DNA from 3 places in the Anoxybacillus eryuanensis genome. Region 1 is predicted to be linked to each of the others. Evidence: riboswitches for the same ligand, from Rfam matches in the RefSeq annotation. Region 1 holds a riboswitch; each other region holds the start of a gene.
What was found. A riboswitch is a leader RNA that binds a small molecule or an ion and turns the genes downstream of it on or off. The one in region 1 is predicted to bind cobalamin.

Region 1 (8,413 bases):
TACGATATGGCGGTTAGAAAAAATAGGAATGATCTGATCGAGATCATACGGCTGTTCCCACGTTCGCCAATGATCATATTTTCGTTGTTGTTGATGATGAATGATGCGCGCTTCCATTTCTCCATCTGTCCGCATCGCTGTGGCGATATAATGAAGCGAATCACCCGCTTCTGCTATCTTTTTCGCGCATTGTTCCGCCAATGAAGATTTTCCGCTACGTACACCACCGCTAATAAATATGATCATGTCTTCCACCTTCTTAAGCAAGAAAGAAGGCAATCATTTTCTTCTTTCGTTCGGATAGCTAAACGAACATATTTGCCATCAAGCCCTTGAAAATTAAACGTATGACGAGCGACAATGCTATGTTGTAAAAGAAATGGGAATAGCGTCATCGTCTCATCATGCAACATATAAAAATTGACGACAGACGGTGTATATATATAGCCGAGTTCTGTAAATTGCGCAAATAATCGCTTCCGTTCCGATGCAATATACACTTTCGTTCGCTCCACAAATGCATCGTCTTTTAATAATTGTTTTGCCATTTGTTGAGCAATCGTATTAACGCTCCACGGCGGCTGTTTCTTCATTAACTTGTTTACAACATGTTCGTGTGCAAGCACATAACCGATTCGTACACCTGCTAGTCGATACATTTTCGTTAACGATCGCAATACAATTAAACGATCAAACGTACGCAAACATGGAGAAACAGAATAACCGTCAAGCCAAAAGTCGTAAAACGCTTCATCAACAATAATATATACTCCTTCATCATTTGCCGCTCTTAACAAAGTATACATCGTTTCTTTTGACCATACCGTGCCCGTTGGATTGTTCGGATGGCAAACGAATAGAGCGTGTAAAGACGGCAAACGCTCGATCACTCGGTCAATTGGTGGGTGCCAATGTTTATCTAACATAAAAGACTGAACAGTACAACCGTACGCTTCACATGCCTGACGATATTCTGAAAACGTTGGCTCGATGATACCGATATGTTTTCCTGCAAATTGTTCAGCAAGCAAATAAATGCACTCGGCAGCACCATTTCCAACAAAGACGTTTGACGGCATAACATGTTCTCGTTCAGCAATAATCGTGCGAAGCGCCTCACTTCGCTCTTCTGGATACTCACTCATCCAATGAAACCATTGTTTTTTGTTTAGCATATATTCGTCTGGGAGCGAAAGCGGATTTACATTTACACTAAAATCGATATATTCGCTTGGTATATTCATTTTCATCGCTTCATATAAGCGATGCGGATTAGCTCCATGTACAGGCAAATGCAAGCAAGCTCCCCCCAATCGTAAAAGCAACTGTCGTTCGTTTCATTATCGCCACAGCTTGTTCAATATGCGCGGACGCAAGTGGAACAGACGGATCACCAATCGTCGGACGAATCGATACGACACCTTTGTATGTATTCACCCCACCAAGCTGAATGCCTAATAATGCGGCCACCGCTGCCTCGCACCATCCGCTGTTTGGACTTGGATGGTTGTTGGCATCACGAAATAATAATGTCCATGCCCGCTTGTTAGCACGATGGACAAGAAGCATAACAAACGCTGTTAATCTTGCAGGAATGTAATTGAGTACATCATCTAAGCGAGCAGACGCCCAGCCGAATTGGGCATACCGTTCGTTTTTATAGCCAAGCATGGAATCGCACGTATTCACCGCACGATATAACATCGCCAAAGCTCCCCCGCCAAGAAAAGCATAAAAAAGGGGCGCTGTCACTCCATCGCTCGTATTTTCCGCTACCGTTTCCACACATGCACGCACGATTCCATCTTCTTGTAACATCTCTGTATCACGCCCGACAATCATCGCCACGTTTTTTCTCGCTTCCTCCATATCACCTCTTTTTAGTGGCTCAAGCACACTGTATGCGGCTTTTGCTAAGCTTGTCGGAGCAATAGAAACAAAAATGATCATCGCTTCGATAAACATGCCAACTAAAAAAGAAAGCCGATACGCAACAGTAATGACACTATAGCTTACGACAAGCGTAAGCGCACAAACGACAAAAAGCGTGAGTAGCCCTTTTCCTTTTCGCCATTTTCCTTTATTCAAGCGACGATCCATATACGTAATCACTTGTCCGATCCAACAAACAGGATGAAAGCGATGAGGATCAGCGAATATGCGGTCAAGCAAAAGCGCAAGTAATATAGCCCACACGTGCGCCACCGATTCTCACCCCTTTCGTTCATTATAGCGATCGATTGCCATTTGTGTAGCTTCATAGACGAAACGAGCAAGCTGTTTGCCGATCGGTGTAATCGTTCCTGCATATTCATAATATGTACCTTGTTGTGATGCAGCAATGGCAATACAATCTGTTGATGTGCCTGTTGCGATTGTATTTGTTTGTGTATCAACGACTTGTTTATCGTACAGAGCCTTTGTTTTTGCTTCTGTTACAGTCATTAACGCTTGCACAAACGCTGCTTCCGATAAATGGGCATCAATAAAAACAAACGTATTAATTGTCCCAGGAGAAGCGATCACATCCGTTCGACGCCACGCATTCGCGCTATCAACGGCATTTCCCACCCCAGCAGTTACCGCAACAAAAAGGCGAACAGGTTCATAAGCGGATGTAAACACAACATCTCTTACATCAACCGCTGTCATCATCCCAACGGTCCATTGCTCATCAAAACCTTGTTGTCGCAAAAATTCAATCATCTCTTGTGCAGCATCGTCACAACGGTAGTCCAGTGAAACATGGCGATTTACAAAAGTCGTTGCCCAACGCGTGCCACCGCCAACGATGGCCGAAGAAAGCACTTTAAACGGTTTTATCGTTTCAATGACAACCATCGTTTCATGTTGTGTGACGTGCCATGGCACATCGTCAATCGGTTGTTCTAAAAACGGAACGAACGTTACAAGCGGTTTCGGTAATACAGGATGTTCATGTCGTTTCATACATGTATCAAATACACCCTCAATCATGGACTCGTTCAACAACTCTCTCGGTGTTCCACACGCAACTGCCTTTCCATCTCGCAAAAAAAGAAGACGATCGCAATATAGCGATGCGATATTTATATCATGAAAAATAGCAACAACCGTAAGCTTCGATTGCTTTAATAAATTTAACAACTTGAACTGTTGCGCCACATCCATATGGTTCGTTGGTTCATCTAGTAATAATACGCGCGGTTGTTGTGCTAACGCACGTGCAAGCGCCGCTCGTTGACGTTCTCCGCCGCTTAATTGCTCTAGGAAAACATGTTGTTTATGCGCTAATGTCACACAACGAAGTGCTTCATCAACAACTTGATCATCTTCCTCCGTCCATTTAGGAAAAAGAGTAGATTGGTAAGGATAGCGTCCAAGCTCAACCATTTCTTTGACTGTATATCCAAACGAAACGTCTATATGTTGAGGCAACGCAGCAATGAGTTTAGCATATTGTTTCGGTTTATACGTTTCAATATGTCGTCCGCAAACAACAATATTTCCTCGTTGTAACGGCAGTTCTCGACTTAACAGTTTCATTAACGTTGTTTTTCCGCTTCCGTTCGGCCCTAAAATACCAAAAAACTCCCCTTCATGAACGGTAAATGAAATATGGTGTAATACTTGCTTTTCCCCATATTGATACGAAACGTCTTTCACATCAATCATGTTCATCCCGTCTTCCGTTTTAAACTTTTAAATAACAACATCGCAAATAACGGTGCTCCAATCAACGATGTAATGACTCCGATCGGCAATTCCCGCGGTGCAACAATCGTTCGCGCCACGACATCTGCTAATACTAAAAACGCGCCACCATATAAAAAGGAAAGCGGCAACAATTTTCGATGATTCGCCCCACAAATCAAACGAGTCATATGCGGAATGACCAGTCCGACAAAGCCGATCGTTCCCGATACAGCTACCGCTGCGCCTGTAAGTAGTGAGGCGCTAAGTAAAATGAATAACTTTTTTTGTAATACATGTACACCAATGTTTGCAGCTGCTCGCTCTCCAAATGAAAAGGCGTTTAACTCGCGAATATGTACAAATAAGCCGAGACAGCCGATGATAAAAAACGGTACAAATAAAGAAACATATGGCCAGCCGCGCATCGCGACACTTCCCATTAACCAACTGATAACTTGACGCAATTCCTCACCGCTAAAGGCAACCATAAGTGAAATAACAGAGCCGAAAAACGCATTCATGATAATACCGATTAAAACAATTGTTTCAATTCCCATATTGCGCTCAGCAAGCCGAGCAAATAACAAAACAAACAATAACGTCACGAGCGCAAACATAATGCTCACAATCGGTAACGTAAAACGACCGAGAAACGACAAATGAAGCTGAAAAAAGAAAACGATGACCGCTCCAACAGCTGCACCAGATGATACACCGATCGTATACGGATCAGCTAACACGTTTTTCAAAAGACCTTGAAACGCTGCCCCTGCAAGTGCTAGTGCGGCGCCAACTAAAAAAGCGAGCACAACTCGTGGTAAGCGAATAGAAACAATAATTTGCGAAATGGCCGCGGGAACATTTGTAGATGTATGAAACGTATGATGCAACAACGTTTCCCATATAGAAGAAAAGGGAATCGATTGTGATCCAATCGATATCCCTAATAATAATGCAACGATCGCAATGATTGATGCAGTAATGTAATTATTTAAAAATGTCTGGATAAACGACTTTGGCAATTTCTTCGACCCCTTCAACTAAACGTGGCCCTGGACGAGAAACTAAATCAGAATTGACATCATATACTCGTTTATTTTTAATCGCAGGAACTTCCTTCCATGCTGGGCGAGCGAGCACTTGCTCGACAGCGTTTGGCGTATAATAGCCATACGTCGTAATAATGACATCTGGATTTAATGCCACCGCATCTTCTTCAGTAAACATCGGCCATCCTTCTTGATCACCTGCTGCGTTTTTCGCGTGAATGATCGTTAACATTTCATCCATAAATGTTCCTTTTCCTGCTGTATAAATTTCTGGTGCAGGAGAAACTTCGACCCAAACTGTCGCTTCCTCTTTTACTTCTTTCGCTTTTTCAGCAATCGCATCAATTTTTTGTTTCATTTGCTGCACAACATCCGCTGCTTCTTTCGCTTTCCCTGTCGCTTTCCCGATGAGCTCAATGGACGCATATACGTCATTGAACGACGTCGCATTTGGCACAACAATGACCGTAATGCCTGCATCTTTTAACTGCTTTAACCCTTCTTCAGCATTGTGGGCACTAGATGCATGCGCAAGCACAACGTCTGGTTGAAGCGAAATAATTTTTTCTACATTAAATTCCATGCCACCAATTTTTTCTTTGTTTTTCACATCTTCTGGATAATTATCAAAATCGCTGACACCGACAATTTTGTCACCAAGCCCTAACGCGTATGCAATTTCTGTATTGCTCGGAATGAGTGAAACGATTTTTGTCGGTTCTTTTTCAATCGTGACATCACCAACCGCATCTTTGACGGTCACTGGAAAAGCAACTTCCTCTGTTTTGGTCTCTTGTTTTGTTTCTTTCGCTGGCTCTGCGCTACTGTTGCACGCTGCTAATCCGAGCGTCAACACGAGTGCCAAAAGCCACATGTACTGTTTCCATTTTTTCATGATTTTACCCCCTTTTATGTATCAAAATAAAAAACTCATCCCAAATGGAATGAGTTGGAAACAACAAAAGATAATAACTCCTCTTGTCGTTTCGCTATCTCACTCCCCGAAGACGCGAATGACGATGCAAAAAGGCAGGTCTACTGACTTATGCGTCATCCTACTTTGAAGCCTTCCCATACGAATCGTACAGTGGCATATTTCATTTCGTCAGCACTTACAGTTGCGGGGACAGTTCTGGACTTGCACCAGATTCCCTATTAAGTCTACTAGGTCGCCCGTTCGACACCTTTTTGCAACGGATGTATGTAATTGTCGAACAATTTTTACGTTTCTATCATAACGAAAAATATGATGAATAGCAACAAATTTTTTCTATTTTAATGGCAATGCAAATGTAAATGTCGTTCCTTCTCCGAGTTTGCTATGAACAGTAATTGTTCCTTTATGCGCTTCGACGATGTTTTTCGCAATCGCAAGACCTAATCCCGTACCAGATCGACCGCGCGTACGCGCTTTATCCGCTTTATAAAAACGCTCAAATACAAACGGTAAATCTTCTTCTGGAATACCTGTACCAGAATCTTGTACGGAAATGCGTACGACTTCTTCATCCGCAGCGACAATGACACGCACTTCCCCACCGTCGTCTGTATGACGAAGAGCGTTATCAATTAAATTCGTCATCACTTGTTCAATACGATCGGGATCGAACGAAACAATGGGCTCGTTGTTCATGTCAACAAGCAAACGAACCCCTTTTTCTTTCGCTAACCCTTGAAATTTATGAATGATACGTTCAATATACGGTCGAAGGGACACTTGCTCGTGATGAAGCGTTAAATGGCCGGCTTCCATGCGCGCTAAATCAAGCAAATCATTGACGAGGCGTCCCATGCGCAACGATTCATCATAAATGACTTTTGCTAATTCTTTTTTCTCTTCATCTGTCGCTGCAATATCATCGACAATTGCTTCGCTATATCCTTGTAACATCGCAATCGGCGTGCGCAATTCATGAGAGACATTGGCGATAAAATCTTTGCGTAACTTATCTAATCGTCGTTCTTCCGTCATATCGCGAAGCACCGCAACCGCTCCGCGAATCATTTTGCCGTTGTATAACGGCGTCATGACAATGACCCAATTGCGACCTTGTAACGCCATTTCTATCGCTTGTTCCTTCTCTTCCGTTACCGCTTTCTTAAACAATTCATTTACTTGCGGAGGAAGTGGCGATAAATCGTCGCGCTGCCCTTGTTCGTAATACCACGCTTGTAAAAATCTATCGGCAGGCGGATTTGTAATGAGCACTTCGCCATTTCGATTGAGCGTGATAACACCATCTGCCATGCTACTTAAAATGCTTGCTAATTGCTCTTTTTCTTGGTTTAACGCATTAATATGAAATTGCAGTTGCCGACCCATTTGATTAAATGCCATCGCAAGTTCCCCGATTTCGTCATGGGTGACGATCGGCACTTTAGAATCAAATTTTCCACGTGCGATTTCAAATGCCACTTGCCTCATTTTTCGAAGCGGTGCTGTAATGCGTGTAGACAAGAAAAATGCGAACACCGTCGTTAGTACAATCGCAATAAATGCCGCAAGAAAAATAAATTTCGTCGTTTGTTTTGTCGTTTCTTCTACTGCTTTTAACGATTGATACACGAAAACAGCACCGTTTCCATTAGATGTTTGAAGCGGGACGCCGACAATAAATAGCTCGTTATATTCATTGTTTCGCATCGTTTGATTTGGCATCAGTGTTCGTTTTACCACTTTTTTCCCATTAAAAACACGCGATAACTGCCTATCTTGCTGAATAAACGAGAGTGGCAAATCAGCAAGCTTTTCATTCGGTGAGTACCAATAATGCCGATCATCAACAATGATCATGAGCTTCGAGACGTCATCAACCATCGTCCAGGCAATGGAACGTGCAAATTGTTCATCATGTTCCGCCACGACACGAGCCACTTTCACTGCTTGTTGGGTTAATTGATCTCCTGTCTTTTCTAAATAATATTTTTCAAAAAAACCAAGTAACAAAACTGTTAAAATAAAAAGGACGAAAGCAACGAGCAACAAAATGGTCAGCCATAGTTTGCCAACTACACTACGCCATAATGCCATCATTCATTCACGACCTCAAATTTGTACCCGACACCCCAAACGGTGACAATCATTTTAGCCGCAGCAGGCGACACTTTATTTAGTTTTTCGCGCAATCGTTTGACATGCGTATCGACTGTGCGTAAGTCGCCAAAAAATTCGTAATGCCATACTTCTTTTAACAACTGTTCACGATCAAACACTTTATCTGGCGATTTCGCTAAAAAGTGAAGCAACTCGTATTCTTTCGGAGTTAAGCTTACTTCATGTCCGTCCGCTGTGACACGATGGGCATCATGATCAATTGTTAAATGTGGGAAAACAAGCACATCTCGTGCAGTCGTATCCGTCGGTACATATGGAGAGTTGGCGGTACGACGAAGCAATGCTTTAACACGAAGCACCACTTCACGTGGACTGAACGGTTTTACAATATAATCGTCCGTTCCTGCTTCAAATCCTTGCACGCGGTTTGCTTCTTCTCCTTTTGCTGTTAACATAATAACAGGCGTTGCTTTTTTCTCCCGTAGCTGTTTACATACTTCAATGCCATCTTTTCCTGGTAACATAAGATCCAGTAAAATTAAATCATAATCATTTTCAAGCGCTAACGCTAGCGCATCTTCGCCGTTTTCTGCCTCATCAATGACATATTGCTCACGTTCTAAATACATGCGGA
Region 2 (8,413 bases), on a different contig from region 1:
ATTCATTTTACTCATTCGCTTTTATCAACGATTTATTTCCCCTTTAAAACCGCCAACATGCCGCTTTTATCCAACTTGTTCTCATTATGGATTAGAAGCTATTCGTCGCTTCGGTGCGCTTAAAGGAGGCTATTTAACAATAAAACGCATTTTAAAATGCCATCCGTTTCATCCCGGTGGATTTGATCCTGTACCAGAGAAAGAGGAAAAATAATTGCCCTTTCTCTTTTTTTTCGGTATGATAAACGATGTAAATCGTAATAATTACGTTTTAAGAAAGGAGAATAATATGATGAAAGTTCCTGTCACCGTATTAAGTGGGTATTTAGGCTCTGGGAAAACAACGTTGCTTAATCATATTTTAAACAATCGGGAAGGATTAAAAATTGCTGTCATCGTCAATGACATGAGCGAGGTCAATATTGATGCCGAACTCATTCAACAAGGTGGCTTTTCACGCACCGAAGAAAAACTTGTACAAATTCAAAACGGCTGTATTTGCTGTACGCTGCGGGAAGATTTAATGAAAGAAGTCAAAAAACTTGTTGATGCAGGAAACATCGATTATATCGTTATCGAATCATCCGGCATTAGCGAACCGATTCCTGTTGCACAAACGTTTACGTATATCGACGAAGAGTTTGGTATTGACTTAACATCAACTTGTCGATTAGATACGATGGTTACGGTTGTAGATGCTAATCGTTTTTGGCATGATTTCGCTTCAGGTGAAACGTTATTGGATCGTAAACAAGCGATCGATGAAACGGATACACGCGAAGTCGTTGATCTATTAATTGATCAAATTGAATTTGCGAACGTGCTTATTTTAAATAAAATCGATTGTATTTCAAAAGAAGATGCAGACGAATTAGAAACTCTTTTGCGCAAATTAAATCCAGAAGCGAAAATCATTCGGACGACATATGGAAAAGTAGCGCTCCATGATATTTTAAATACGCGCTTATTTGACTTTGAAAAAGCAAGTCAATCGGCTGGATGGATCAAAGAACTAAATGAAGAACACACACCAGAGACAGAGGAATATGGTATTTCTTCTTTTGTATATCGCCGCCGTCGACCGTTTCACCCTGAGCGTTTGATGCATTGGCTTGAACATTGGCCTGTTGAAATCGTTCGTGCAAAAGGCTTTTTCTGGCTCGCTTCGCGCAACAATATGTGTGGACTTCTTTCGCAAGCTGGACCGTCCATTATGATTCAGGGGGCTGGCGAATGGATTGCGACATATCCTCCACATGAACGTGAACGCATTTTGCAAGAAGAACAAGAATTGCGTGCAAAATGGGATGATACGTATGGTGATCGTATGACAGAACTCGTGTTTATCGGAATCGATATGGATGAACAGGAAATTTCTTCTTCACTCGATACATGCTTGTTAACGGATGAAGAAATGGGCAAAGATTGGTCAACATTTGTCGACCCACTTCCGCCATTTGTTAGTTTTTCATAGTTTTCAAATCGTAACGATTACGATATAATAAAACGAGAGAAAAGGATGTTTTCTGTTTTTCAGAGACATCCTTCTTTTTGGAAGGAGGAAAAAAATGAGGTTGAACATCATTTTATCAATCATTCTTACGATCACACTAACATTATTTGGATGTAATAAACAAGAACAACTAGCGCCGTCAACGACAGAGAAAACAAACAACAAACTTATCATTTATACAACTGTATACCCACTTCAAGATTTTGCTCAAAAAATCGGCGGTGAGCACGTTCAAGTGGAAAGCGTATACCCTCCTGGTGTCGATGTTCACACATATGAACCGACAGCAAAAACGATGCAACAAATCGCAGATGCTGACGCTTTCATTTACATCGGTCAAGGCATGGAAGGATTTGTTGAACGCATCGTCAAAACGCTAGAAAATGAGCGAGTCAAGTTCGTGGAAGCAACCGCAGGAATGGATTTACTTCGATCCAATCATACTCATGAAGATGAGCATGCTCACGAAAACGAACATGCGCATGAAGATGAACAAAAAGACGAACATGATCACGGAGATGTAGATCCTCACGTTTGGCTGGATCCGATTTATTCCATTCAAATGGCTGAAACAATTAAACAAACACTAATAGAACTAAAACCTGAGGCGAAACAAGATTTTGAACAAAACTTTGCTTCGTTAAAACAGCAGCTTGAACAGCTCGATAGCCAGTTTCAACAATTGATAAAAGACGCGAAAACAAAAGAAATTCTTGTTGCTCATGCCGCATACGGCTATTGGGAAAAACGATACGGCTTAAAACAAATAAGCGTAACGGGGCTATCACCAACAAACGAACCTTCACAAAAACAACTCGCTTCAATCATCAAGAAAGCAAAAGAACATAATATACGCTATATCTTTTTTGAACAAAACGTGACATCCAAAATTGCTGAAGTTGTAAAAAATGAAGTTGGTGCTGATGTGCTCATTCTTCATAATTTAGAAGCTCGTACAAATGATGATATCGCAAATAGCAAAGATTACTTTGCCATTATGAATGACAATATATCGGCATTAAAAAAAGCACTACAATAAGCGATCGTAACGGTCGCTTATTTTTTTGCATATTTTTTCTCTTTTCACATCAAACTATGAAACGACAATGTATGGAAAGGAATGAACATTTCGGTATGGATCACGTATTAACAGCAAGAACGCTCTTTGGAACAACGATGGCGTTTCACATTATTTTTGCGACGCTCGGAGTTGGTATTCCGCTTATGATTTTATTAGCTGAGTTGCTATATCAAAAAACAAAAGACAATGACTATGCACTCATGGCAAATCGTTGGACGAAAGCGCTTGCCATTTTGCTTGGCGTAGCAATCCCGTCTGGAACGATTGCGGGCGTACAACTTTCTCTTTTATGGCCAGGGTTTATGGAAGTGATCGGCAAAGTGATGGCACTCCCATTTCAAATTGAAATTTATGCGTTTTTCGTTGAAGCGTTGTTTTTATCCATTTACGTATATGCCGCTAACCGCATTTCTCCAACGATGCGCATCGTGAGCTTGACGTTTGTTGCCATTGGGGCAGCCGCTTCTGCCATTTTAATTACGAACGTACATGCCTTTGAAGGTACGCCGACAGGCTTTCGGATCGAAAACGGACAAATTGTCGACGTCGACCCATGGAAAGCGTTTTTTAATCCGAGCTTCGCAGTTACAGCTACACACGTTGTTTTATCAGCTTATATGACCGGAGCTTTTACGATCGCTTCCATCGCTGCCTATAAGATGTTGAAAAATAAACATAACGAGCGCATTCAGCTTTTTCATAAAAAAGCACTGATGCTCGGGTTAACAGTCGGTGGTGTGTTTTCTCTATTAACGGCGATCAACGGGCATGAATCAGCGCAACTCCTTCATGAGTATCAACCTGAAAAATTAGCCGCTGCCGAAGGATTGTTTGAGACACAGTCGCACGCCCCCCTCGTTATCGGTGGTTTTACAGATCGCGAAACACAAACGGTAAAATGGGGTATTGAAATTCCGTGGCTACTTAGCTTTTTAGCTGGTAATCGCTTCGATACTGTCGTTATTGGTTTAAATGATTTTCCTGAAGAATGGTGGCCTCCGTTATTCGTCCATACACTTTTTAATGCAATGGTCGGGATTGGCATGTTTCTTCTTCTCCTTTCGATCGTCGGATTCATTTGGCATCGAGTAAAAAAACAACACATATTTCCGAACTGGTTTATGTGGACGATCGTTACCGCCGGTCCCCTCGCCCTTCTCGGCATTGAATTTGGTTGGATTTTTGCTTGCACAGGCAGGCAACCGTGGGTTATTTATCGCATGATGACAACTGCAGAAGCTGTGACTCAATCAACAAATTTAGGAACACTTTTTCTTTTATTTACGTCCATTTACGTATTTTTACTTGTAGCCGTCGTGCTCGTCTTACGTTCGTACTTCCGCCGTCACCCGATTGAACAACATTTATCGACACACATGTAGAAAGGAGCAAGATCATGACAGATGAATTAATTGCTATTTCGATTTTATGGGGATTTATTTTTATTTACGCCGTCATGGCGACGATGGACTTTGGAGCTGGTTTTTGGTCGATGGTATATATGAACCGCCCTCAAACGAAAGCGACGAAAATTGCCAATCGATATTTGTCACCGACATGGGAAGTGACAAATGTATTTATCGTCGCGATCGTCGTGGCGCTCGTTAGCTTTTTTCCAGGAGCCACGTTTATGCTCGGCACGATTTTACTCATTCCTGGAAGCATCATTTTACTTTTGCTCACTATTCGCAGTGCGTTTCTCGTTTTTTCACACGTTGCTCCTAAGTATGAAAAAGTGCTCGTTTACATTTCTGGTATAAGCGGTTTGCTTATTCCAGCCTTTTTAATTAGCGTCTTACCCATTACACATGGATCTTTCGTTGAAACGGTTAATGGCGTCAGTCACCTTCGTCTAGACCGTCTATTTACAAGCCCACACGAATATGCATTCATTGCCTTTGCTATAACAAGCACACTTTTTCTTTCTTCACTTTTATTAGCGGATTACTCGAACGAAGCAAACGAAACCGAAGCCTATGCGATTTATCGTCGCGATGCGCTCATTATCGGGCCATTTGCTCTCCTCTCTTCAATTTTAATTATGATCACGATGCGAAGCGAAGCGCGTTGGTTGTATGATGGGATGATTGCGTATTGGCCATGGCTTGCTGCTTCTGTCGCACTATTTCTCGTGGCTGGTTTAGCTCTTTTTCTTCCTTCATGGAGAAAGAAAAACGGACGTGGGATGCCCCGCCTTGCAGTTGTAGCAATCGTATTACAGTATTTTTGTGCAAGTTACGCATATGGAAAAGCTCATTTACCATATATGATTTATCCAGATGTAACAATCGAGTCTGGATTTACGCATCCGAATACGTTTCGTGCCCTTTTTGTGACATATATCGTCGGCTTTGCAATTTTATTTCCAGGATTCATTTATTTTTGGCGGCTGTTTATGAAAGACCGGCGGTATGTAGCAAATGATGAAAAATAATGATTGCAAATGTTGAAATTTTTCGCTATAGTTTTAAACGTAAACCTTTTTCGTACAATATATTGTGATAAAAAATAAAAATAATAACTATATATTGAAACCGACAAGTGAAGGTGTCCAAGCGGACTTAATAGGGAATCTGGTGCGAATCCAGAACTGTCCCCGCAACTGTGTGCGCAGACGAAATGGAAACAACACCACTGTATATGTCAGCTTTTCAGGCGCATATATGGGAAGGAATCCAAAGTAGGAAGAAGCGCAAGTCAGGAGACCTGCCTTCCTTGTATCGTTTCATATTCTTCGGGGATTGAGAAGATGAAACGATGGTGAAAGCATGCCTTTTTCCATCGTTTCATCCGCTCAACTAGAGCGGATTTTTATTTTTAGGGGAAGGGATGTTACATGATGCACGTAAAAGAAAAAACGGAAATGAATGAAGAGACGGTTCGAACTTTGTTATTTCATATTTTTAAAGACTTTCCACACTTATCAAGTGAGCGATACATCGAGCGTACGATACGGTCACTGACGTATACAAAATCATACGATGACATAATGAACAAACTTATTTTAAATGCACTTGACGAAATCACGGTAGAACAGCCGGATTGGACGTTTGTTGCAGCTCGTCTCTATTTGCAACAGTTATACGACGAAGCAGCTATAAATCGCGGCTATGATCGATCCGAAACATATGGCTACTTTTATGAGTTGCAAACACAGCTCGTTGATCTTGGGATTTACGATCCTTTTGTACTCGAACGATATACGAAAGAAGAACTACAAGAAGCAGGGACATGGATCGATCCGAAAAAAGACGAGCTATTTACATACATCGGGTTAAAAACGCTCGTTGATCGCTATTTAGCAAAAGGATATAACGGCGAAATTTATGAATTGCCACAAGAGCGTTTTCTAACGATCGCCCTCACGCTCATGGTGAATGAAGATAAATCCAAACGAATGGATTTAGTAAAAGAAGCCTATTGGGCGCTATCGAATCAATACATGACTGTGGCTACACCAACTTACGCCAATGCAGGAAAGTCTTACGGACAATTATCAAGTTGTTTTATTGATACAGTCGATGACAGTTTAATCGGCATTTATGAATCAAATACAGACATCGCTCGTTTATCTAAAGGCGGTGGCGGAATTGGTGTATATTTAGGAAAAATTCGCGCGCGCAACTCGGATATTAAAGGATTTAAAGGTGTATCGTCTGGTGTCATTCCATGGATGCGTCAATTAAACAATACGGCTGTATCGGTGGATCAACTTGGTACGCGTCAAGGGTCTATTGCTGTATATTTAGATGTTTGGCATAAAGATATTTTCTCTTTCTTAGATGCAAAATTAAACAATGGGGACGAACGTCAGAAATGTCATGATTTATTTTACGGCGTATGCATTCCAGACTTATTTATGGAGCAAGTCGAAAAACGTGGCGATTGGTATTTGTTCGATCCACACGAAGTGAAAAAGGTAATGGGTTGGAAAGATAAAAACGGCAATCCGCTTGGTCTTGAAGATTTTTACGATGAAGAGCGAGGTCATGGCTCCTTCCGTGAAAAATATGAGGAGTGTGTCAATCATCCTCAGTTAAGCAAAGAGCACGTGCCTGCCATTGAAATTATGAAGCGCATTTTAAAATCACAATTAGAAACAGGAACACCTTATATGTTTTACCGTGATGAAGCAAATCGAATGAACCCAAACAAACATACAGGAATGATTTATTCAAGTAATTTATGTACGGAAATTATGCAAAATATGAGCCCAACAACTATAACAAAAGAATATACACAAGATGGCGAAATTATTGTTCATAAAAAACCGGGCGATTTTGTTGTCTGCAACCTATCTAGTATTCATCTTGCTCGTGCCGTACAAGATAATGTATTAGAACGGCTCATTCCGATTCAAGTGCGCATGTTAGATAACGTGATTGATTTAAACGAAGATCGGATTGAAGTGTTGCAAGCGGTGATGACAAATAAAAAGTACCGTGCCATCGGTCTAGGGGCATTTTCTTGGCATCATTTATTAGCGTTAAAAGGGATTAAATGGAATAGCGAAGAAAGCGTACGACTTGCTGATCAATTGTTCGAAAAAATCGCTTATTTAACGATTCAAGCAAGCATGGAATTGGCAAAAGAAAAAGGAGTTTATCCAGCGTTTAAAGGATCGGATTGGCATACAGGAGCGTATTTTGAGTTGCGTGACTATCATTCACATGATGATTTAGATTGGGACGGTTTAAAACAACAAGTCATGAAACATGGTATTCGCAACGGTTATTTAATGGCGCCTGCGCCAAATGCTTCGACTTCCGTTTTAGCCAATGGAACCGCATCATGCGACCCTGTGTTTAACCGTTTATACTTTGAGGAAAAGAAAAATTACAAGATTCCTGTGACTGTGCCAGATTTAAGTCCAAAAACGTATTGGTATTATACAAATGCCTATGAAGTCGATCAAAAAATGAGTATTCGTCAAAATGCAGCAAGACAAAAACATGTCGATCAATCGCTAAGCTTTAATCTATATGTCTATAATACAATCAAAGCCAAAGATCTGCTTGATTTACACCTAACCGCATGGAAAGAGCGTTTAAAATCAACGTATTACGTTCGTAGTACCGCCGTAACAATTGAAGAATGCGATGTTTGTTCATCGTAGGAGGAAAAAATATGAACGTTCTCATTTGCTATACATCGAAAACAGGAAACACGAAAGAAGTCGCTTTGTTGATTGAGGAAGCTTTTCATTCACATGGACATGCCGTGAAAACGATGAATATTGACCATGTTTTTGCTATCGAATCACTCATCCATGAAGCGCATCTCCTTCTATTCGGTTCGTACACATGGGGAAATGGACAACTTCCACATGAAATGAGGAGAATGCTTCGTTTTCTTATTAAAGAACGAAAACTTACTCTGCCTCCTGTTGCGCTATTTGGTACAGGAGATCAAATGTGGCCATATTATTGCCGTGCAGTTGATGAAATGGCATACCATCTACGAAAAGTCACACCGGTACTTGGCATACTGAAAATTGAGCAATCGCCACGCGGACATCAACAACATTTGCCGGCTTTGTTCGTACAACGACTACTAGAGGAGGTCGAACATTTTGTTATTGACGAAAGTAAAGTTGTTGGAACCGTCGCATCCAAATAAGGCAACAAGCATTATCAACGGAAAAGCAAGCGGCATTTTAAACTGGAATGATATTAAGTATAGTCACTTTTATGACATATATAAAATGCTGCTCGCAAACTTTTGGACGCCATTTGAAATTAACATGTCTGACGATATTAAACAATGGCACACGTTAAGCGAGCGAGAGCGCGATGCGTTTTTACACATTATCGGCTTAC
Region 3 (8,413 bases), on a different contig from region 1:
TGCAAAAAGATTATTTTTGTAAATATGCTGACGGAACGTTGTACAAAGGAGACGTTTGGCCGGGGACGAGCGTGTTTCCAGACTTTTTAAAGAAAAAAGTGCGCAAATGGTGGGGCGAGCAGCATACGTTTTATACGGACATCGGCATTGAAGGAATTTGGAACGATATGAATGAACCATCGGTATTTAACGAGACAAAAACGATGGATGAACAAGTCGTCCATGACGGATGGAAAACGCATCGCCAAGTGCATAACGTATATGGGATGATGATGACAGAGGCGACGTATCACGCATTGAAAAAGCAACTGAAAGGAAAACGCCCGTTTGTGTTGACGCGCGCAGGATTTGCCGGTATTCATCGCTACGCAGCTGTATGGACAGGCGATAATCGTAGCTTTTGGGAGCATCTTGAGCTGTCGATACCGATGTGCTTAAACTTAGGATTATCCGCAGTGGCGTTTTGCGGGGCAGATGTCGGTGGATTTGCACATGATGCGAATGGAGAACTGCTCGTTCGATGGACGCAAGTTGGGGCATTTTTCCCATATTTCCGCAATCATTGTGCGATCGGTTTTGCTCGGCAAGAACCGTGGGCATTTGGGGAAACATACGAACAAATCGTAAAACGATATATTGAATTGCGATACGAATGGTTGCCACATTTATATTCGTTATGCTTTGAAGCGTATCAAACAGGTGTGCCGATGATGCGCCCACTGATGATGGAATATCCGAACGATCGCGAAACGTGGAATATCTCAGATCAATTTATGGTTGGAAATGAAGTAATGGTCGCTCCGGTGATGCGTCCGTATACAGCGCATCGTATCGTGTACTTCCCAGAAGGACGTTGGGTTGATTATTGGACGAAAGAAAAATTTGAAGGTGGTCAGCGGTATATTGTCGAAGCACCGCTTGATCGTTTGCCGATATATGTGAAAGAAGGGGCGATGATCGCTCACGCCGATGTAAAGCTATCGACCGCTACGGCTGATGAACAGATCACATTGCACGTGTATACAATGAAAGAAGGAACATCGACATACACGCTTTATGATGATGACGGCGCAACGTTTGCGTATGAAAAAGGGGAATATATCCGCATGCATATTCGAGCGACGTTTGTTGATCATACCGTTCATTTTGACGTAAAAACAGATGGGACGTACCAACCAACATGGCAATTGCATGTCTCGTTTGTTGGGGACGTGCCGACAACGATTGTTGTCAATGGGGAACAACGAGTCATCGATGAAGCGACAAACACGTTTGTTTTGTAAGAGATGGGGGATTTTTATGACAGTAACGATTAAAGATGTAGCGAAGCGAGCAAATGTGGCGCCATCGACCGTTTCCCGCGTCATCGCAGATAGCCCGCGCATTAGCGAGAAAACGAAGAAAAAAGTGCGCGAGGCGATGAAAGAGCTTGGCTATCATCCGAATTTCATCGCGCGCAGTTTAGCGAATAAGTCGACGCAAGTGATCGGGCTCGTTATGCCAAGTTCAGCAGATAAAGCGTTTCAAAACCCGTTTTTCCCAGAAGTTATCCGCGGCATTAGCAAAGCGGTGCATGATCGGCAATATGCGTTACAGTTATCGACGGGAGAAACGGAAGCGGAAATTTACGACGGGGTCGTGCATATGGTGCAAGGAAAGCGCGTCGATGGTGTCATTTTGCTGTATTCGCGTGCGAACGATAAAATTATGGCGTATTTACAGAAAGAAGATGTGCCGTTTGTTGTCATTGGAAAACCGCATAAAAAAGCGGAAGAAATTACGCACGTTGATAACGATAACGTTCGGGCGGCGCGTGAGGCGACAGAATATTTAATTGAACTTGGTCATGAGCGCATCGCGTTTGTCGGTGGAAACGTCAATCTCATTGTAACGATGGATCGTTTGCGCGGTTATGAAAAAGCGTTAAAATCTGCAGGTCTTGTATATCGTAAAGATTACATTGTGCATGAAGAATTTTTAAAAGAAGGCGGACAAGAGGCGATGAAAGAGTTGCTTTCACTTGCTGAGCCGCCAACCGCACTCGTCGTGGCGGACGATTTAATGGCGCTTGGGGTATTAAATACGCTTGCTGAAATGGGATTAAGCGTGCCGGGAGATGTATCGATTGTCAGTTTTAACAACGTGCTTTTATCGGAAATTTCTCGTCCACCGCTTACATCGGTAGACATTCATATTTTTCAACTTGGCTTTGAAGCGGCAAGAAATTTAATTCAACAAATCGAAAACCCGAATGAGCCGATTAAACGAATCATCATCCCACATACGATCGTGAAACGATTTTCGTGCGATTACTACAAAGCGCCTTCTGAATAAGAAGGTGCTTTTTTATAAAACAGGCTAGGCGAGAAGAAAAAAATGGTGTATCATATTCTTAACATTCGTGCTCTTTGAAAAACAATATACGATGAAGCAAGTACGGTGCATACGTCCGTATGCTTAAAAGGGAAGAACGGTGCAAAGCCGTCGCGGTACCCGCCACTGTGATGGGGAGTTTCGTTGCAATATGCCACTGATTTTTGGGGAAGGCGCAACGAGATGATGAACCTAAGCCAGGAGACCTGCCTGCTTGCGATACGTCGGCTGCCTACGGGAATATAGGTAGACGTGCGGGGACGATGAAAAATAAACAACAATTGTGAAAGTTTTATTGTTTGAATCTTTCGTTTTTTCTGCACCTCTACCTAGAGGTGCTTTTTTATTTTTAAAAAAGGAGCGACATATATGGCGACATGGGATTTACAAGGAACGAAACATCATGTGTTGATTTGTAACGGAGGGAGTTGTATGCGAAAAGGTGGAGAGGAGGTGACACAAGCGATTCGTGATGAAATTGACAGGCTACAACTACATGAGTACGTTCATACAACGCGGACACGATGTAACGGTCGCTGTGAAGATGCGTGCGTCGTTATCGTTTATCCTGAAGGAATTTGGTATCGTGCCGTTGATGAGCAGATCGGAAAGGACATCGTACGAAAACATGTACGCGATGGTGAAATGTTGCATGAATATGTGACGTACACATACGATGAAGGCTTTGTCATGCCTAAATATAGCGTTGCGACAAGGGGGAAGAAAAAGTGAAGAAACCGTTGTTTTGGATTGTTAGTATGTGCGCTACGGTCTATATTTTATTTGCACTTTCACCTTCCGCATATGCGATGCACATTATGGAAGGGTTCTTACCTTGGCAATGGGCGCTCATTTGGTGGTTGCTATTTTTACCGTTTTTCTTTATTGGTTTACGTACAATGACGCGTCTGATGAAACAAAAGCCGGAGGTGAAATTACTCCTTGCACTCGCTACAGCGTTTACATTTGTTTTGTCGGCATTAAAAATTCCATCTGTCACAGGCAGTAGTTCGCATCCGACAGGGACGGGGTTCGGGGCGCTTTTATTCGGACCGTTTGTTATGACGGTCATCGGTACAGCAGTATTATTGTTTCAAGCGCTTTTGCTTGCGCATGGTGGATTGACGACGCTTGGGGCGAATGCATTTTCGATGGCGGTGGTCGGTCCGTTCGTTGCGTACGGCTTGTTCGTTTTATGTAAAAAGTGTGGAATATCATTGCGTATGTCCGTCTTTTTAGCGGCGATGATGGCTGATTTGGCGACATACGTCATGACGTCGTTTCAACTCGCCCTAGCATTTCCAGATGTAACGAGTGGAGTATGGGGCGCATTTTTAAAATTCGCGTCAATTTTTGCGGTGACACAAGTACCACTTGCAATTACGGAAGGACTCCTTACTGTTGTCGTATGGAACTTTTTGCATACGTACTCGGAGCGAGAGTTAGATGTGTTAGAGGAGAGGGGAGTGTTTTTTAAATGAGCAATCGTATATTGTTGTTCATTGCCGCATTGTTGATCGTGTTGCCGCTATTTATTGTGAAAAATACGGAGTTTGCTGGAGCGGATACGCTTGCGGAAAAAATGATTCAACAAATCGCACCACATTATGAACCTTGGTTTGATGTCGTATTTGAACCGCCGAGTGGAGAAGTAGAGACGTTATTATTTTCTTTACAAGCTGCGCTTGGTGCTGGGGTAATCGGCTACATCATCGGTTTATACAAGGGAAGAAAAAGAAATGATTAGTTGGCTTGATCAATGGGCGTATCGGAATCGCCTTTCGAAATTAAATGCTACATTTAAGCTAATATTTGCGCTTATTTTGCTCATATGGGCGCTTCTTGGGACGAATGTTGTCCGCTTAATCATTATCGTTTGGTTGCTCGTTTGGTTGCTTGGATATGCACGTTTGCCTTCGAGTGTTTGTTTACGCGTTTGTATGCTCATAGCGCTCGTTATTCTCGGAAGTAGCATACCGCTTCTTTTTTCATTTGATGGCGCAATTCACTTCATAAGTGAAAGCTTTTCATATGTAAGTACAGTTTTTTTACGGGCGTTTACAAGTTCGCTTGTTCTCTTTTTCCTTGCAGCAACAACACCATTTTTTCGTATTGCTCACGCATTAAGCAAATGGCACGTTCCTAAAGCATTTATTGAACTGTTGTTGTTGACGTATCGTTTTATTTTTATAGTAGAAAAAACAGCAAAAGAACTGTTTGTTACGGTGCAAATAAAACGTGGGGAGCGGGATTGGCGCTTTGCTTCACTAGCTGTTGCACAGTTGTTACGTCAAACATTACATCATTATGAGGCGATGATGATTGCACAACAGGCGCGCAACGTTTCTTTTGCTGTTCCAATGTGTGCAGATGAACAGTTGCCAAGAAGGTATGTCATCGAAGCGTTTATTGGAATTGTTGTTCTATTTATTTTGGAGGGCTTATATGCTACGGTTTCATAATGTTCATTATACGTATCGGAACGGCGCATACGTGTTAAAAGGAGTATCACTTACAATTGAACGAGGAAAAAAATATGCGCTCATCGGAAAAAACGGTTGTGGGAAAACGACGTGGTTGCTTCATGCAAACGGTATTTACCGACCGACCAAAGGGGATGTGTATTGGGAAGGAGAGAAAGTAGCAGATCGTCAGCAATGGCGAGATTTGCGAAAGCATGTTGGTGTCGTTTTTCAAAACCCAGAACATCAATTTTTAGCACCGATGATTGAGGAAGAACTAGCGCTTAGTTTAGAAGGAAATCACGAGCAAATGGCACAAATTATGAAACAATTTTCGCTTGAGAAGTGGCGCGATATACCGATACATCATTTAAGTCTTGGACAAAAAAAATGGTTATCGCTTGCGGTGGCGATGGCGCCCAAGCCTCATTTACTTATTGTCGATGAACCATCTGCTTATTTAGATGTTTCGCAGAGCGAGCGCTTAGTCATGAAACTAAATGAGCTGCATAAAGAGGGTACAACGCCCGTTGTCATTACGCACGATCTTGATTTCGTTTGGCAATGGGCGGATGAAGTGTTTGTTATGCATGATGGTCGCATCGTTTTGCATGGAACACCGGCCTTTGTATTTACAAAAACGAACATATTTTATGAGCTTGGTTTGCCGCTTCCACTTCTTTTACGCATATGGCTGAAGGAAAACAAGATGTGTACAGAACAGCAATTGTTTGAATGGATTGAACGATGGAAAAGGGAGTGAAAAGGATGGCTGGAAAATTGTTTGTTGTCGGCTTTGGTCCGGGAAGTGTCGATCATATGACAAAGCGAGCTCGCGAGGCGATTGAAGAAAGCGATGTTATTGTCGGCTATAAAACGTATGTCGATTTAGTCATGGATCTCATCGATGGAAAAGAAGTCATTAGCACGGGAATGACAGAAGAAGTGAGCCGGGCTCAAGAGGCGATTAAACAGGCGGAACGTGGTAAAAAAGTGGCTGTCATATCAAGTGGAGATGCAGGGTTGTACGGTATGGCGGGGCTCATTTACGAAGTGTTAATTGAAAAAGGATGGGAAAAAGAAACAGGCATTGAAGTGGAGATTATTCCGGGTATTTCAGCCATTCATTCTTGCGCCGCTTTATTAGGGGCACCCATTATGCACGATTCATGCACGATTAGTTTAAGCGACCATTTAACGCCATGGAACGTCATTGCAAAAAGAATAGAAGCAGCTGCCGCAGCGGATTTCGTTATTGCGCTATACAATCCGAAGAGCGGTCGCCGTACGCAACAAATTGTCGAGGCGCAGCGTATTTTATTAACATACCGTTCACCAGACACGCCCGTTGGTCTTGTGAAAAGTGCGTACCGCGAGCGGCAACATATTGTATTAACGAGTTTAGGGGAAATGTTAGAGCATGACATCGGCATGTTAACGACGGTCATTATCGGAAATTCTTCCACGTTCGTTCATGACGGTCTGATGATTACCCCTCGTGGCTATGAGCGAAAATATAAGCTATCAAGCGCTGTCCAACCGTTAAAACTGCACGAGCGATTGCGACCAGAAGCGGAACCATGGGCGTTAACGAACATGCGCTCATTAGCGGAAGAAGCGTATGAAAAAGTGGCTGCTCCAAAGAAACAAACAACGGAACGGTTGGAAGTAGCAGTTAGTCCGGGAGTGGTAAATAAAACATTTACGCCAAAGCAAATGATGGATCTCGCTCGCATCGTCGGCGAGCAAGGGATGATTACGTATACGGCGGATCATTATTTAAAAGTAACGGTGGAAACAGAACGACCAGACGACATCGTCCGTGAACTTTTAGAAGCAGGTTTAACGGTTGCACCAACGGGAAATGTGTGTGTTATAAAAGCGTGTGACTTTTGTGAGGGAGAAAAAAAAGATGCGATTCCTTATGTCGAGCAACTGCATAAACAATTTGGCGGCATGGATTTGCCAAAAGAACTGCGCCTTGGATTTAACGGGTGTGGCATGGCATGTTACGGGGCTGTCCATGAAGATATCGGAATTGTTTATCGTAAAGGGGCGTTTGATTTATTTTTAGGTGGGAAAACAGTAGGAAGAAATGCACATCCTGGACAGCTTGTCGCCGAAGGTATTCGTCCAGATGACATTGTGGAAACGATCGCTCGTATTATTGTGCAATATAAAGAAGAAGGATATGCAAACGAGCGATTTCATAAGTTTTTTGAGCGAAAAAAAGAGGTCGGTGGCTTTGCTTATGGACAAACGATCAAAGCAGAGCCTGCGGCATGTGGGGAGTGATGAAAATGAAAGCTGTTTTATTTGTTGGACATGGAAGTCGAGATGAAGAAGGAAACGAACAAGTACGTCAGTTTGTTCAAACCATTTGTCCACAAATTGATGAGACGTTTTATGTGCATACATGTTTTTTAGAATTTGGTGTTCCATCAGTCATTGATGGCATTGCCCATTGTGTAGAACAAGGGGCAACAGATGTTATTGTCATTCCAATCATTTTACTTCCAGCTGGACATTCCAAGCTGCACATACCGGCAGCGATTGACGAGGCGAAAGAGCGCTATCCACACGTTTCATTTACGTATGGGCGACCACTTGGTATTCATAATGATACGTTTACGATTTTAAACGACCGACTGCAAGAAGCAGGAGTTGTTACGGATGAGCAAACAGCAATCATTTTGCTTGGACGCGGAGGAAGCGACCCCGATGCGAATAGCGATTTATATAAAATTGCTCGCTTATTTTGGGAGCGAAATAAACAGGCGATCGTTGAACCTGCGTTTATGGGTGTCACAAATCCGTCATTAGATGAGGCTGTCGTAAGATGTGTTAAGCTCGGAGCAAAAAAAATCGTTGTTTTACCTTACTTTTTATTTACAGGCGTGCTTATTAAGCGATTAGAAAAGAAAGTTTCTGAGTTTCAAAGCATGTATCCGCATATGTCATTTGTATTGGCGCATTATTTTGGCTTTCATCCGTCGCTACAAACGATTGTGCTTGATCGGTTACAAGAAGTGCTTAGTCATTCGGTTCATATGAATTGTGATACGTGCCAATATCGGCTTCATATGGCTGAACATCACCACCACCATCATCATGATCATTGAGGTGAGATGAATGATTATTATGTTGTCGGGAACGAGCGATGCAAGGCAATTAGCGTTAGCCATTCGTGACGCAGGGTATGACGTATTGGCTACAGTTGTCACCGAACACGCCGCAGAACAAATGTCATATGTCGGATTGCGTGCGCATATCGGACGTTTAAACGCGCATGAAATGGTTGAGATCATAAAACAACATAAAGCGAAAGCGATCGTTGATGCGAGCCATCCATTTGCAGAAGAAGCGTCGCAACAAGCGATGCAAGCAGCAGAGGAAGCGAACGTTCCGTATATCCGCTATGAACGAAAAGAAAGCGTCATTATGTATGATCGCGTTACATTCGTCGATAGCTACGAAGCGGCAGCAGAGTACGCAGCGAAAAAAAGAGGGGTCATCATGCTTACGACAGGAAGCAAAACGTTGCATATTTTTGCAGAAAAGTTGCTCCCGCTTCCTGA

Region 2: linked by a shared signal. The riboswitch ahead of HNQ84_RS12305 (ribonucleoside-diphosphate reductase subunit alpha) and the one ahead of HNQ84_RS04215 (ABC transporter substrate-binding protein) in region 1 are both predicted to bind cobalamin.
Region 3: linked by a shared signal. The riboswitch ahead of HNQ84_RS02175 ((2Fe-2S) ferredoxin domain-containing protein) and the one ahead of HNQ84_RS04215 (ABC transporter substrate-binding protein) in region 1 are both predicted to bind cobalamin.

Annotation. Positions count from the first base shown of each region.
Region 1 covers NZ_JBPODS010000002.1:326,551-334,963, forward strand. Annotated here, with positions in the region: gene HNQ84_RS04190 (bifunctional adenosylcobinamide kinase/adenosylcobinamide-phosphate guanylyltransferase) at 1-246, opposite strand, end outside; gene cobD (threonine-phosphate decarboxylase CobD) at 243-1,298, opposite strand; gene cbiB (adenosylcobinamide-phosphate synthase CbiB) at 1,273-2,205, opposite strand; gene HNQ84_RS04205 (adenosylcobinamide amidohydrolase) at 2,212-3,654, opposite strand; gene HNQ84_RS04210 (FecCD family ABC transporter permease) at 3,657-4,697, opposite strand; gene HNQ84_RS04215 (ABC transporter substrate-binding protein) at 4,663-5,619, opposite strand; cobalamin riboswitch at 5,736-5,927, opposite strand; gene HNQ84_RS04220 (ATP-binding protein) at 5,995-7,758, opposite strand; gene HNQ84_RS04225 (response regulator transcription factor) at 7,755-8,413, opposite strand, start outside.
Region 2 covers NZ_JBPODS010000014.1:41,126-49,538, forward strand. Annotated here, with positions in the region: gene yidD (membrane protein insertion efficiency factor YidD) at 1-214, shown strand, start outside; gene HNQ84_RS12285 (GTP-binding protein) at 290-1,474, shown strand; gene HNQ84_RS12290 (metal ABC transporter substrate-binding protein) at 1,569-2,552, shown strand; gene HNQ84_RS12295 (cytochrome ubiquinol oxidase subunit I) at 2,624-3,976, shown strand; gene HNQ84_RS12300 (cytochrome d ubiquinol oxidase subunit II) at 3,991-5,028, shown strand; cobalamin riboswitch at 5,123-5,323, shown strand; gene HNQ84_RS12305 (ribonucleoside-diphosphate reductase subunit alpha) at 5,434-7,710, shown strand; gene HNQ84_RS12310 (flavodoxin domain-containing protein) at 7,722-8,213, shown strand; gene HNQ84_RS12315 (ribonucleotide-diphosphate reductase subunit beta) at 8,167-8,413, shown strand, end outside.
Region 3 covers NZ_JBPODS010000001.1:404,782-413,194, reverse strand. Annotated here, with positions in the region: gene HNQ84_RS02185 (glycoside hydrolase family 31 protein) at 1-1,283, shown strand, start outside; gene HNQ84_RS02180 (LacI family DNA-binding transcriptional regulator) at 1,300-2,334, shown strand; cobalamin riboswitch at 2,420-2,601, shown strand; gene HNQ84_RS02175 ((2Fe-2S) ferredoxin domain-containing protein) at 2,743-3,105, shown strand; gene HNQ84_RS02170 (energy-coupling factor ABC transporter permease) at 3,102-3,854, shown strand; gene HNQ84_RS02165 (energy-coupling factor ABC transporter substrate-binding protein) at 3,851-4,120, shown strand; gene HNQ84_RS02160 (CbiQ family ECF transporter T component) at 4,113-4,835, shown strand; gene HNQ84_RS02155 (energy-coupling factor ABC transporter ATP-binding protein) at 4,819-5,598, shown strand; gene cobJ (precorrin-3B C(17)-methyltransferase) at 5,604-7,130, shown strand; gene HNQ84_RS02145 (sirohydrochlorin chelatase) at 7,136-7,957, shown strand; gene cobK (precorrin-6A reductase) at 7,968-8,413, shown strand, end outside.